One region of the Paenibacillus sp. sgz302164 genome, then DNA from elsewhere that is predicted to be linked to it. Evidence: a T-box and tRNA genes for the amino acid it is inferred to sense, from the RefSeq annotation. Region 1 holds a T-box; the other holds one or more tRNA genes.

Region 1 (6,933 bases):
CGTAAGCGAAGCGCCCTACGGAACGCTGAACTGCGGGCTGCATGTCAATGATGCCGCAGAGCGGGTCGTTCAAAACCGCGAGCTCATCGCCGAAGCGGTAGGCCTGCCGTTCGCCCGCTTTACTTACGCCGAGCAGGTGCACGGCTGCGAAGTGCAGGTCGTTGGAAGAGCCGATGCGGGCCGAGGGCGCTTGAGCCGGGAGACGGCGATTCAGGCGCGGGACGCTTTCATTACGAATGAAGCGGGCATCGTCCTGTGCGCCCAATTTGCCGATTGCGTGCCGCTTTATTTTTACGATCCCGTTCAGCGGGTGGCAGGGCTTGCGCATGCAGGCTGGAAAGGGACCGTGTTAAAAATTGCCATGGCTACGATAACCTCAATGACAAATACTTTTGGTAGCAAGCCGGAGCACATCCGGGCCGCCATAGGACCGTCGATCGGCGTTTGCTGCTACGAAGTGGACGATACCGTCGCGAGCCGGGTGAAGGAAGTTTTGCTGGAGATACATGCTTCCGCAGCGGCTGCCGAACCTATTCTTCAAGAACGGGCAAACGGGAAATACATGCTCGATCTGCAAGGTTTGAACCGAATTTTGATACTTCAAGCAGGAATTTTGTCGTCCCATATCGAAGTAACTCAGTTGTGTACGAGTTGCAGCACCGATATGTTCTTTTCCCATCGAAAAGAAGGCGGTTCTACGGGAAGAATGATCGCTTGGATCGGAATGACCGAACCGGACCGGCAAGATTTCGCGTGATGCATGGAAACGAGGTGGCAGAATAGATGAGTTTACGCGGACAGATTGACGCGGTGGAGGCCCGAATTGCCGCTGCCTGCGAGCGTTCCGGCCGCCGGCGGCAAGAGGTTATGCTTATAGCTGTTACGAAATACGTCTCGCTCGAGACGGCCAGAGCGGTGCTGGACGAAGGCGTCCTGCACATCGGGGAGAACCGCTGGCAGGATGTGAAGCCGAAGTGGGAGGCGCTGCACGATCGCGGCACCTGGCATTTTATCGGACATTTGCAGACGAACAAGGTAAAAGATATCATCGGGAAGTTTGCTTACATTCATTCGCTTGACCGCCTTTCTCTTGCCAAGGAGCTGGACAAGCAGGCGGCGGCGTCAGGGTTGCAGGTTCAATGCCTCATTCAGGTCAACGTATCCGGTGAGGAAACCAAGTACGGTTTGAGACCTGAGGAGCTTTTCGACTTTGCCGCCGAAGTGAACAACCTGAAACATATACATATAGCAGGCCTGATGACAATGGCGCCTTACGAGCTGGAAGCCGAGGCGACAAGACCTGTTTTTCGCGGATTGAGAGAGCTGCGGGATCGTTTGAACGGACAAGGCATACTGCCTTATGCAGTCGAGCACTTGTCCATGGGGATGTCCGGAGATTTCGAGGTGGCGATAGAGGAAGGGGCGACCATGGTGCGCCTGGGGACAGTTTTGGTCAAAGAATCGGGTGAAACCGTACAACCAATATAGAGAAGGAGGTATTCCTTATGGGTGTAATGAACCGCTTTATGAATTTTCTCGGGCTGCAGGAGGAGGAAGAAGTCGTCGAACGCGAACGGATTGTGGAGCAGCCGGAAGAACCTGAAACCAATCCATACGAGATTCGTAGTAAAAATAAGGCCAACGTCGTCAGCATTCATTCGCAAAAAAATGCCCGCGTTGTGCTCAGCGAACCGCGCACGTACGATGAAACGCAGGATATCGCCGACCATCTTCGTTCCCGAAGAGCGGTCATCGTCAATCTGCAGCGGGTTCGATCGGATCAAGCCGTCCGTATAGTGGATTTCCTGAGCGGAACGGTATATGCTTTAAATGGGTCTATTTCCAAACTGGGGCCGAATATCTTCTTGTGCACGCCCGATTCGGTCGATATTCATGGACATATCTCCGAGATGATGAGTGAGGAGTAGACGCATATCCTGACATTGAGGTGACTGCGCAAGTGCTTTACCAAATTGATGTGATTTTAAGTTACTTAGAGCAAATTTATTACTTCATGATTATCGGCTACATCCTTCTTTCCTGGTTTCCGAACGCAAGGGAAAGCTTTATCGGAGAGCTGCTGGGCAAGCTCGTCGAGCCGTATTTGCGGCCGTTCCGTAAAATCATTCCTTCGATCGGATTCATCGATCTTTCGCCGATCGTCGCCTTGCTCGCGCTGCACTTTGTCGTTCTGGGCATTCGAACCATTATTACTTTTATAGTTGGAGCGTTTTAACCTTGCAAAAAGAACTTTATTCGCACTTTCACCCGGACGAACACCACTTTGTCGACAAAGCGTGGGATTGGGTGCAGCGGTCCGCCGAGCAGCATGCCGTAAAACGGACGGATTTTCTGGACCCCAGGCAGGCTTTTATTTTGACCACGCTGGCGAACCGGCATCCCGATGTGCACTGCCGTCTGGATGGCGGTTACACCGGGGCCGAACGGAAGCGGGCGATCATTGCCCCCGATTACCGGCCCGTGGACGATGAAGATATGGGAATCGCGGTTTTGGCCGTTTCGTCCGGCGACGGCAAGTTTTTGACATTGGAACATGGAGATTACATGGGCGCCATTCTTGGACTCGGCATGAAGCGGGACAAGATTGGCGATATTCATGTTATAGAGGGAGGCTGCCACTGCCTGGTCGCAGAGGAGGCCGCCGATTACTTGCATCTGCACTTATCCCAGGTGCACCGCGTGCATGTCCAGACGGAGCTGCTTCCGCTGGATAAACTGCAGATCGCCTCAGTGCAGCTGGACGAACTGAATCTGTCCGTCGCTTCGATGCGCATGGATGGAATCGTCAGCGACGTATTCCGCTTGAGCCGCGCCAAGGTGCTGATTCCGATCCAGGCCGGCCGCTGCCGCGTCAACTGGAAGGTCGAGGAAGATCCGAGCAAACAGCTGAAGGAGGGCGATATGGTGTCCCTTCAAGGCTTCGGACGGTTTAAGGTGCTTGAAGTGGAAGGGATTACAAAAAAAGGCAGAATGCGCGTGAAGATCGGCAAGTATGCCTGAAATTGGACACGATATATGCGGATTTGCAGGAATTTCTTATTTTATGTCGAACTGAACATGCAGGATACTGATATCCGCCGTTGGGTGGAATCGGGATATACATACGAAGCTTTTTGTTGATTATTATTCTGCTATGTTTACAAAGGAGGTGCACCAATGCCACTAACGCCATTGGACATACATAACAAGGAATTTTCCCGTTCATTCCGCGGTTATGATGAGGATCAGGTCAACGAGTTCCTGGATCAGGTGATCAAGGATTATGAAGCGCTTATCCGTGAAAATAAAGATCTGCACAATCAGACGGTTGCGCTGCAGGAACGTCTTGACCATTTTGCCCATATCGAAGAAACGTTAAGCAAAACGATTATCGTAGCCCAGGAAGCAGCCGACGAACTGAAGAACAATTCGAAGAAAGAAGCGCAGCTGATTCTTAAAGAGGCGGAGAAGAACGCCGACCGCATTATTAACGAAGCATTGACGCGCTCGCGTAAGGTTGCATTGGAAATCGAAGAGCTGAAAAAGCAGGCTTCCATTTACCGCACGCGTTTTCGGACTTTGCTGGAAGCGCAGCTGGAGCTTCTCAATAACGAGGGCTGGAACAGCATGCAGATGGATCATAGCGAACCGTAAGGGCAGGTCGTATTGACTAAGCTTGGCGAATTCGTTATACTCCTGTTAAATGTATCGCAGCAAAGCGATGACTGGACCGAGTAGGACGTAACCGCAGTGCCAGCGAGTTAGGGATTTGGTGTGAGCCTAACCTCTGCAGCGTGCCGAATATCCCCCAGGAGCATCTCTCGAAGCCGAGTAGAGAGAATCGGGTCATGCCGTTATCCATGATCGAGTGAAAGAGCAGCCGAAGCGCGAGGCATATCGCGAACGCTGCGTATGCTTTTTAACGAGGGTGGTACCGCGAGCAGAGCTTCTCGTCCCTTTGGGGATGGGAGCTTTTTTTGTTGTGCGGCAGTTGAAATTTCTAAAGGAAGTGGAACGAATGGATTACGGAAAAACATTGAATTTATTGCAAACCGAATTTCCGATGAGAGGCAATCTGCCTCAGGCGGAGCCGAAAATTCAAGAGCAGTGGGCAGCCGAGGACATTTACGCGAAAGTTCGGGAGAGCCGCAAAGGCAAGCCGAAATTCGTGCTTCATGACGGGCCTCCGTATGCGAACGGTGACATTCATATCGGACATGCGCTGAACAAGGTGCTGAAAGATATTATCGTACGATTCAAAACGCTGCAGGGCTACGACGCGCCTTACGTTCCGGGCTGGGACACGCACGGGCTGCCGATCGAACAGGCGATCGCCAACAACGGCAAAGTCGACCGCAAAAAAATGTCCGTACACGAGTTCCGCGAGTACTGCAAAGAGTATGCGCTGCAATGGGTCGACAAGCAAAAGAGCCAATTCCAGCGCCTGGGCATCCGGGGCGATTGGCAAAATCCTTATATTACGCTGCAGCCGGAGTACGAAGCGCAGCAAATTCGCGTATTCGGCCAAATGGTGCAAAAAGGCTACATTTACAAAGGCCTGAAGCCTGTTTATTGGTCTCCGTCGTCGGAAAGCGCGCTCGCCGAGGCCGAGATCGAGTACAAAGAGAAAGTATCGACTTCGATTTATGTCGCGTTCCCGGTTCAAGACGGCAAAGGCAAACTGCCGCAGGACGCTTCCATCGTCATCTGGACGACGACGCCATGGACGCTTCCGGCCAATCTGGGCATCAGCTTGCACCCTGAATTTGATTACACGGTCGTGCAGGCGGCCGGCAAAAAGTATGTGCTGGCGCAAGGGCTGCTGGAAACGGCCGCCAAGGAGATTGGCTGGACGGACTACGAAGTGCTGTCTACCGTCAAGGGCAGCGAACTGGAGTATGTAACGTGCAAGCATCCTTTTTATGACAGGGAATCTCTCGTCATGGTCGGCGAGCACGTCACGCTTGAAGCCGGTACCGGCTGCGTGCATACCGCTCCGGGACATGGCGAGGACGACTTCGTCATCGGCCAGCGCTACCAGATCGGCGTGCTTTGCCCGGTGGACGATCAGGGCCATTTTACGGCGGAAGCACCCGGTTTTGAAGGGCTTTTTTATGAAAAAGGCAGCAAGGTCATCGTCGAGATGCTGCAGGAGTCGGGTCTGCTGCTGAAAGCGGGCGAAATCAAGCACCAATACGCGCACGACTGGCGGACGAAGAAACCGGTCATCTACCGTGCGACGGAGCAGTGGTTCGCTTCGATCGATAAATTCCGGCAGGAGATGCTGGATGAGATCAAAAAGGTCAAATGGACGCCCAACTGGGGTGAAGTCAGGCTGCACAACATGATCGCCGAGCGCGGCGATTGGTGTATTTCGCGGCAGCGCACATGGGGCGTGCCGATTCCGATTTTTTACTGCCGCAGCTGCAACGAGCCGCTGGTCAACGAGCAGACCATTGAGCATGTGGCCGGGCTGTTCGCCAAGGAAGGCTCGAATTCGTGGTTCATCAAGGACGAGCATGAGCTGCTGCCGGAAGGAACGGTATGCGCCAAATGCGGCCATGACCGCTTCCGCAAGGAAACGGACATTATGGACGTATGGTTTGATTCCGGGTCCAGCCATGCCGGCGTTCTGGAGACCCGTCCGGAGCTGCAATGGCCGGCCGACCTGTATTTGGAAGGCTCCGACCAATACCGCGGCTGGTTCAACTCGTCGCTGATCACCGGCGTTGCCGTGCGCGGACAGGCTCCGTACAAAGGCATTTTAAGCCACGGCTTTACGCTTGACGGCGAAGGCCGCAAAATGTCCAAATCGATCGGCAACACGATTGATCCGAGCCAGGTTTGCAACAAGCTCGGAGCGGATATTCTCCGGCTGTGGGTGTCTTCCGTCGATTACCAATCCGATCACCGGATTTCGGATAACATTTTGAACCAGACGACGGAAGTATACCGCAAAATCCGCAACACTCTGCGCTTCTTGCTCGGCAACTTGAGCCATTTTAACCCGGCTGCCGACCGTGTGGCTCCGGAGCAAATGTCCGAGCTGGACCGGTTTGCCCTGATTCGTTTAAACCGTATGATAGACAAAGTGGTAAAAGCCTATGAGGCTTACGAATTCCACGTTGTCTATCAGGTGATTCATCATTTCTGCGCCGTCGAGATGAGCTCGTTCTATCTGGACGTCATCAAGGATCGCATGTACGCAGGCGCGCCGAACGATGCCGCGCGTAAAGCTTCCCAAACGGTGCTGTATGACGCGCTTACGGCAATTACAACATTAATTTCGCCGATTTTGCCGCATACCGCGGATGAGGTCTGGAAGTACATTCCTGAAGCGGGATTGAGCAGCGTGCAGATCGCCGAGCTGCCTGAAGTGCAGGCGGATTTGTATGATGCGGAGCTGGAAGAGAAGTGGAACAGCTTCCTCGATGTGCGCGACGAAGTGCTGAAAGCTTTGGAAGAAGCGCGCAAAGAGAAAGTGATCGGCAATTCATTGGGGGCGGCCGTTCATCTGTATCCGAATGAGGCCGTTCACAGCCTGCTGAGCAGGCTGGAGCAGCTCGATCAATTGTTTATCGTTTCCGCCGTGACTGTCCACGAGCCGTCGGCTCCGAAGCCGCAGGACGGGTATGCGGCGAAGGATGTCACGATTCAGGTAACTGTGGCGGAAGGCGAGAAGTGCGAGCGCTGCTGGATAGTTACTCCTGAAGTTGGGCAAAATAAAGAGCATCCGACTCTTTGCGTCCGATGCAGTGAGGTTGTTGCCGCTCATTATCACGAGTAGCGGGACAAAGAAGCAAACGAGCTGACGCCGGCGGCGAAGCTCGTTTGTCCTGTTCAATTTTGGTCATCCACGTTCTCTGCATCAGGTCCGAGTTCGAGCAGAGGATCGCCTTCGCCGCTGCTCATGTAGTCCCGGTACGCTTTGCT
Region 2 (6,933 bases), on a different contig from region 1:
AACGACCTCAAGCGCATAACCTGGAGCGTGGCCCTTCTTCTGGAGATCGTTATACATGAATGTCAGATACGCATCTTTTTCCACAAGACGAAGCATTTGTTTTTCGTTAAAGATAGGCTCTTGCATCTCAATTACCCCCGAATTATTTGATAAGAGCAATCTGCAACCGCAGTAGTGCTTCGCCGATCTTGTTTTCCATCAACTGAGCGTAGTTGCGCTTGATCAGGTACAAAATCAATTTTGCAATGCTCTTTCCAAATTTATTTTTGACCTGCTCGAAGTTCCGATCGGAGTGGAGATCGGCGAGGGATTTCTGCTGTTGCAGAAAGCCTTCCAATTCACCCGAACGGTCCTCCTGCTTCATCGCGTTCTCCAGCTCCTGCAGCGCTTGTCTCTCTTCCTTCCGTTTCCGCTGATAATTCCCGAGCAGCCCCTTCAGTTCTTGGACGTTTTGCTCGATCCCAAAGACATGCGCGCGGTTGCCGTACTTCGTGACAATCTCACTGGCCTCCTGCGGGCTCTGCGAACGAACAAGCGACGTGATATGCCACTTCTCACGCTGGATATCCTTGAGCTTTCGCTTATTACGCTCTTCCTCAATCAAATCCAGGTAATAGGAAGGCTTCGCCCCGAGGGGGACGCTATCGCCGAATATCCTGAAGGGAATGCGGTGTTCATCAAACAGCTTCTTAAGCGGATCGGCTAAGGTGCGGCCGGTATGAATCTCGACAAAGGGAAGCTCATCCATCGCGAATATGAATTCCAGGACCTTATTGGCAAATTCCGCCGCTTCGCTTTTCCGAGGATGATTCTCCTGTTTCGGATACGGCTCGACGATTTCTTCAAAGCCAATGATGCGATGACCGTAATGGCTCAGAAAGTAGATATCGCCGTGCGGAAATTCCCTGGCCACCATATACCCAATGACGCTATTAATCCACCGGCTTTGTTTACCCTGATAGAACAGGTACGCCGGCAGCGCTTCACTCGGCCGTGCTGAAGACTCTGTAATGAGAGAAATCCTTCGCACAAAATCACTCCCATTTCATTCATATTTATTGCCGCCAACTTCGTGCTAAGCTATCGACATGCCATTTCTTATCCGTTGAGTGCTTTGGTAAAAAAACCAAGCTGCTCCCCTATTCCCAAGCCGGCCAGAGGAACATGGCAGGAAATGCCGTGCCGCTCTAGCAGAGGAATGAGGTACTTTCGATAATTTCCTCCGGCGAAGAAAGTTACTGAAGCCGGAGGAAGCGCGACTATATCCTTTGCAACATTTTCGGACCAGCGGATAAGCTCCTGCTTCCCCGCTCCAACCAGAGTTTGGTCGTAGGGCTCAATGACCGTATCCGGATCCGTCAATCCGTGCTTTGCGGACAGAATATAGACTTTATCGAACCGCTGGGTTTGTACGTACTGCCAGCACTTGCGGAATAAAGAAGAGGGCTGGTACAATTGCTGCGCGCTGCATGGGTAGGATTGCTTTAATTTGGTGCAACTAATGACCGCGAGTTTCATACCTGCACGCTCCCGTTTTTATTTATGGTCCCAATTGGTGCTAAATCTTTACCTCGACCTCGAAACGCCACTTCCCCGGTTTCGCCGCTTTTCCGCCCGTAGGAGTAACCTCAAGGCAGCAGGCGGCTATGGACAAGCGCTTGGTTCGCTCATCCTGCCAGAGCCTACAAGGGATGATATGCACGTCGGCATTATGCTTCAAAGCGATGCGGTCGGCGATCTTCCTGGCGTCAGTAAGCTTTAGGGCGTATTCCTCGACAACATCAGGTACGACAACAGGGCTACCATACTGTGCAGAAATTTGAAGGCGCAGCAGCGCCGGCGTTTCGTTCGTAACCCGAAACCCGTTTACCAGCTTACCGCTCCCCCGCGAATGTTTCGTGGCTTTCGCCTTGTTCGCAGCCTGAGCGGGTACCGGCATTTCGACGCAATCCTTGGACAACCACTCCGTGATGTCGTTTCCGCCACCCCGATAGGAGTCCTCTCCGTAAGTCCTGTTCAGCCAATCAATGAAGTATCGCTCCGCTTCATGTTGATGCATGCCGTACCCGTAACCTGCTCTCGTCTCTTTACCCATCTTTATCCATCCTCCTGATTCTTGTTTATTACCCAATTCTTGACAGTGAGCTATCGAACTTCTCTTTAAATCGCTATTGAACTCCTCCCTGCAGGTGACGCACCAATCTCGCCAAGGGTAGTTGGGTCGAGTGGAGCGGGTTTGCCGCAGCAATCGCGGAGCTGTTCCATTTCTGGATGTTCGTCTCCGCATGCTGTATAAACCGGGGTCCTCACCCGAATGAGGGACGCGCTAGTCAAAGGGAACTCAGTCCCGCTTCTTTGAGCATGTTCTGCCAGACAACAAGCCGTTGCCATTTGCATAAGCATGCTCCCCCCATATCTCGATTGAAATAAAAAGGACTCGGCACATGAAATATGCCAAGCCCTCTTATCACCCTAAGCATGCGCTCATCAGTTTACTCATTTGGTTCAAGTGGATAAGTAAGCGGTCCTCTTGTTCACCATTGACGTACTCGAATTCCTTCAGTTAACAAGATTGTTATCTGAAGGATCATTCGGAAACGTGAAGTCAATTCGTTCAGGAGCACCTTTAACGATACGAATTTGAAGCGTATCTGATCCGTCCTCCCAAACTACAACTGTTCCGTTGTTGCAAACGAACGTGCGAAATTCAAGGTTTTTTAAGGGACGCTCGTTTGTTTTCTCCACCACATACGTCACGAGATCAGCGAGATTTTTCATCATTTTAATTACCTCCATGTTTTCCGGAACGACAAAAAGGAGACGCAAAAAAGACATACGTATCCCGTATGCCTTATAGTCTCCTATTGTGCGAACCTATGTTTATTAGCTAGCTAGTAGCCTTGACCCTTCCCTACACGAATCATTTTGCAATGGACGGAGGGAAAATTTTGTGAATCGTAATGCAATTATTATATCATAGAGCTTGATTTGAAAAAAGAGGGGAACATCGAATTGGCTTCCATTGAGGTTATAGGCTCAAAACGGGAACCAGCGGCGGGACTGATTTCCCCTTGACGTAAAACCAGGCATCTAAGAATCCGTCCATATAGTATAAATCCTCTCCATTGTACCAATCCCATTCCACCCCCAATTGCTTTAATATCGCACCCATATGGTATTGATCCATGGAGTCACTTTCCAGGATAAAGGGGAGGATTTGATTCCATAGTTTGGGGTCCACTAAAGGAATTGTAAACCTGTCATTACGGTATCGCCCCCATTCGCTGAATACGATATACTCACCGCTAAATGCATAATGCTCCACATTGCTGTTATAGATTCTTCCGTGCTCTTCAGTGGAAAACAGAATCATTTTCCACCATGTTTCTTTCCACTCCTCCGGTCGATCTTTATCTTGCTTCTCGAAAAGGGGGATGAAAATTGCTGTATCATGCTTGTTGGTAGGGACGGCCACATAATCGATATCTCTGCATGCGACCGTAACATGAACGCGGTAGATTTCCTATCCCAGAATGAACAAGGCTTCCGGCAGAAACCAAGGAGTGAATTATTACTTATAGATATCAATTTATTCCTCGTCATGAATTGAGGAATGAATTGAGAACTTTTTCCCTGGGCAACGTTTATATTTGTTCCTGTCGGCAAGAATGATAATAAAATGAGCCATGGGAGCTGAATATAATGAAGGGAAATCCGGTTTCGAATGAAAATGAATTGCTCTTGAATGAGAATAAAATGTGGTCGAATCTGGATATGTTGCTCTTGAAGTTGTTTGTGGACTCGCGAAGAGCAAAGAATATCATGGATAAGTACATTTTTCCCCAAGCCTCGATTTTGTTTGGCCGCACCGAAAAAGCTTGCTCGATTCGATACGGTAATATCGAAAATGGCGTTGTAAAAATTGACTATCAGGATCCGGCCATAAAGCAATATTTCTCTACACTGCCTACTTACTCCGCGCCATCTAAAGACGATGGCCAACCCTCATTTCGTAATTTGTCTGCCGCTTTACGAGCAATTGAAGCCGAATATGAATATATGAACCATACGTATCAAAAAAACAAAGAACTTCTCAAAGGAAAAAACATTCTTATTGAAGGTCTACAACAAAAAAATGCGAGTTTAGAGAAGCAACTTGAGGAGCGAAACAGCCTTCAAGCCCTTGCTCCGGAAGAGAGAGATGCTTCGCTAGTGCAGCAGCTGCAGGAAGCACAAGAGGAAATTGTTCGTCTTCGGAATGAAAACAAGGAATGGGAAGAGCTGGTCGGTAGTGAAGCGCAAAAGTATGCCGAAATGGAGAAATCGAACCAAAAGCTTTGGGCGGAAAACAAAGCTTTAGTGACCGCACTGCAGGTAGCAAAAAACTACGACCTGATCAGCTAGCAACCGAAACCAAAAATCATATGACTTGTAAATAAGCATATCGAAACCAACATGTAAGGAGTTGCCGATATGCCTGCAGCAATCTATCATCATCTGATACTTGTGATTTACATTTATGTCGCGCTCATCTTGGTCGTAAGAAAGGCATTTGGACAGCAACACTGGGTGGGGTTTCTTTTTCCGTAACATGGGCTTCTTTTCCTTCATCTCTGCAATGATCTATTTTAGCACTTGATGTAAGGTCGTAAGGTGAAGGAGAATTTGGTCACCATGGCCGTGCTTCGTACATGCTCACACGTATAAGTCCATGACTCTAATTGGAGGAATCCCCTTTCACCCGGAAGCCGTTATAATTAAGTAGAAGCAGCTCGTAACCGATATGGCCTTTTCGTTTCGCGGTCAGCAACACTCACCATTACCGATTCGGGCTTTACCCGTGCGATCAAACCCATTGCTTCAATTCGACCAACCATTTCAGAAATGTAGGCTGCCGTCTTATTCTTCGCCCCCGTACCACCATCGATATCGACCATAAAACGAATATCTGCCCCTTGGTCGATATACGGCAAAATGATGTCTTCGAGGCGATTCCGTTCAGCATAACCGATATGGGCAGCAATCTCGCTTGAGAAGGTTGTTTCCAATGACAATTTTTCTTGAACAGAATGGATTTCCCTCGGGAGAATCACTTGCCGGCTGCACAGCCATGCGCCGCGGCCGACACGATATATTACGATGTATGTTACGAATTTCGTGTGGCCAGAATGGGTCTGAGCATCCGTCGTAACCACGAGATGATAAACAGCCCTCGGATCGCTCTCGATGAAACGAGAAATTCGGTCCAGAACGTCACTAAACTCAAGGTCCTTTTCAGTCGTATTGTGGAACGTCGTTTCATGAATCAATGGGAATTGTCGTATTTTTGTCTTCATGGGATTCACCTGTAATGCAAGGTTGGCTTCTTCCTTTCGTACTTGGATTAGCGGGCCCTGATGGAATCGAACCATCGTTTGGCCGGTTATGAGCCGACTGCTTCGCCATTAAGCTAAAGGCCCTCATGATGATGGGATTGGGGAGACTTGAACTCCCACGATCTTTCAATCCGCAGCTCCTTAAGCTACTACGTCTACCATTCCGTCACAATCCCATATGGTCGGGAAGACATGATTCGAACATGCGGCCCCCTGCTCCCAGGGCAGGTGCTCTGACCAAGCTGAGCTACTTCCCGATATTGGTGCGCCTCGAGGGATTTGAACCCTCAGTGTCTTTCGACCACGAATTTTAAGCTCGCTACGTCTGCCGTTCCGTCAGAGGCGCTCAGAAGAAATGCGGGTCTGGCAGGACTCGAACCTGCACTCTCACCTATTAAGAGTCGGGTGTTTTACCAGTTAAACTACAAGCCCACGCGACCGTCCATTTTAACGATGTCAGCTCTCAAATAGAACCTGTCGATCTGAACCGTCGTTCATGCTTCAATGGACAGAAAAACAAATTGTCGGAACGTTCGGCAGTGAACCGAACCATTCGAACAAAATCGTCGAATGTACTTCTTGAGCGTCCCGGTGGCAGGGGCATCCGGATTCGAACCGGAGATGCGGGAGTCAAAGTCCCGTGAATTAGTCCGCTATTCTATACCCCGAAGATTGGCAGGGGGCGTGGGCATCGAACCCACCACAGTCTACTTTGGAGGCAGACTCGCCGCCGAGGAACATGGACCCCTACATAAATGATGGAATCGAAAGGACTCGAACCTCCGACCTGCTGCCTGAAAAGCAGCTGCGCTCCCAACTGAGCTACGATCCCATGGCAGGGATAGCAGGATTCGAACCTGCATTGCACGCATTAACAGTGCGCTGCCTTACCAAATCGGCTATAACCCTAAATATGGTGCTGTCGAGTGGACTTGAACCACCGACCTTCCGGTTATCAGCCGGATGCTCTAACCGTTCTGAGCTACGACAGCATATTGACGGCCCAATGGGACTTGAACCCCTGACCTCTGCGCTGACAACGCAGCGTTCTAACCAACTGAACTATGGAACCGAATTGGAGACGTAGACGGGATTCGAACCCGTGTATCCCTGTTCGAAAGACAGGTGTGTTATGCCGCTTCACCACTACGTCATATGGTCGGGATGACCGGACTTGAACCGATGACCTCTAGTACCCGAAACTAGCGTTCTACCAAGCTGAACTACATCCCGATATGGTGGGAAAGGACGGATTCGAACCGCCGAACCCCGAAGGGAGTTGATTTACAGTCAGCTGCGTTTAGCCTCTTCGCTACTCTCCCCTATTGGTGCCGGCGAAAGGATTTGAACCTTTGACCTACTGATTAAAAGTCAGTTGCTCTGCCAATTGAGCTACGCCAGCTTGTGGACACGGTAAATCCTTGCTTGGAGCGGGTTAATCTCCGGCAGATTTTTTACAGCTTGTGTTTCGTTCAACCACAACTCTGAACCCAACTCATGGTCGACTCACACTCTGCGAACCGTTCATTTATGTACTTTTTGGTGCGGCAATGGGACT

What was found. A T-box is a leader RNA that pairs with one kind of tRNA and senses whether it is charged. The one in region 1 lies ahead of ileS (isoleucine--tRNA ligase), so its partner is inferred to be a tRNA-Ile.
Region 2: it has a tRNA-Ile gene. The T-box ahead of ileS (isoleucine--tRNA ligase) is inferred to sense a tRNA for this amino acid. The anticodon was not compared.

What each region holds. Positions count from the first base shown of each region.
Region 1 covers NZ_JBVYOL010000019.1:31,665-38,597, reverse strand. The annotation lists gene pgeF (peptidoglycan editing factor PgeF) at 1-757, shown strand, start outside; gene AC0LWT_RS27185 (YggS family pyridoxal phosphate-dependent enzyme) at 784-1,488, shown strand; gene AC0LWT_RS27180 (cell division protein SepF) at 1,506-1,928, shown strand; gene AC0LWT_RS27175 (YggT family protein) at 1,961-2,236, shown strand; gene AC0LWT_RS27170 (YlmH family RNA-binding protein) at 2,239-3,021, shown strand; gene AC0LWT_RS27165 (DivIVA domain-containing protein) at 3,178-3,654, shown strand; T-box leader at 3,713-3,961, shown strand; gene ileS (isoleucine--tRNA ligase) at 4,019-6,787, shown strand; gene AC0LWT_RS27155 (TraR/DksA C4-type zinc finger protein) at 6,841-6,933, opposite strand, start outside.
Region 2 covers NZ_JBVYOL010000015.1:204,613-211,545, forward strand. The annotation lists gene AC0LWT_RS24245 (hypothetical protein) at 1-126, opposite strand, end outside; gene AC0LWT_RS24250 (hypothetical protein) at 143-748, opposite strand; gene AC0LWT_RS24255 (hypothetical protein) at 719-1,000, shown strand; gene AC0LWT_RS24260 (DUF6884 domain-containing protein) at 1,099-1,518, opposite strand; gene AC0LWT_RS24265 (hypothetical protein) at 1,559-2,095, opposite strand; gene AC0LWT_RS24270 (hypothetical protein) at 2,560-2,781, opposite strand; gene AC0LWT_RS24275 (hypothetical protein) at 3,029-3,475, opposite strand; gene AC0LWT_RS24280 (hypothetical protein) at 3,703-4,404, shown strand; gene AC0LWT_RS24285 (ribonuclease H-like YkuK family protein) at 4,758-5,336, opposite strand; tRNA gene AC0LWT_RS24290 (tRNA-Ile) at 5,388-5,459, opposite strand; tRNA gene AC0LWT_RS24295 (tRNA-Leu) at 5,469-5,551, opposite strand; tRNA gene AC0LWT_RS24300 (tRNA-Pro) at 5,555-5,632, opposite strand; tRNA gene AC0LWT_RS24305 (tRNA-Leu) at 5,637-5,721, opposite strand; tRNA gene AC0LWT_RS24310 (tRNA-Gln) at 5,968-6,043, opposite strand; tRNA gene AC0LWT_RS24315 (tRNA-Glu) at 6,135-6,207, opposite strand; tRNA gene AC0LWT_RS24320 (tRNA-Asn) at 6,209-6,284, opposite strand; tRNA gene AC0LWT_RS24325 (tRNA-Ile) at 6,290-6,367, opposite strand; tRNA gene AC0LWT_RS24330 (tRNA-Asp) at 6,374-6,448, opposite strand; tRNA gene AC0LWT_RS24335 (tRNA-Glu) at 6,452-6,528, opposite strand; tRNA gene AC0LWT_RS24340 (tRNA-Pro) at 6,532-6,608, opposite strand; tRNA gene AC0LWT_RS24345 (tRNA-Tyr) at 6,612-6,697, opposite strand; tRNA gene AC0LWT_RS24350 (tRNA-Lys) at 6,702-6,777, opposite strand; tRNA gene AC0LWT_RS24355 (tRNA-Leu) at 6,916-6,933, opposite strand, start outside.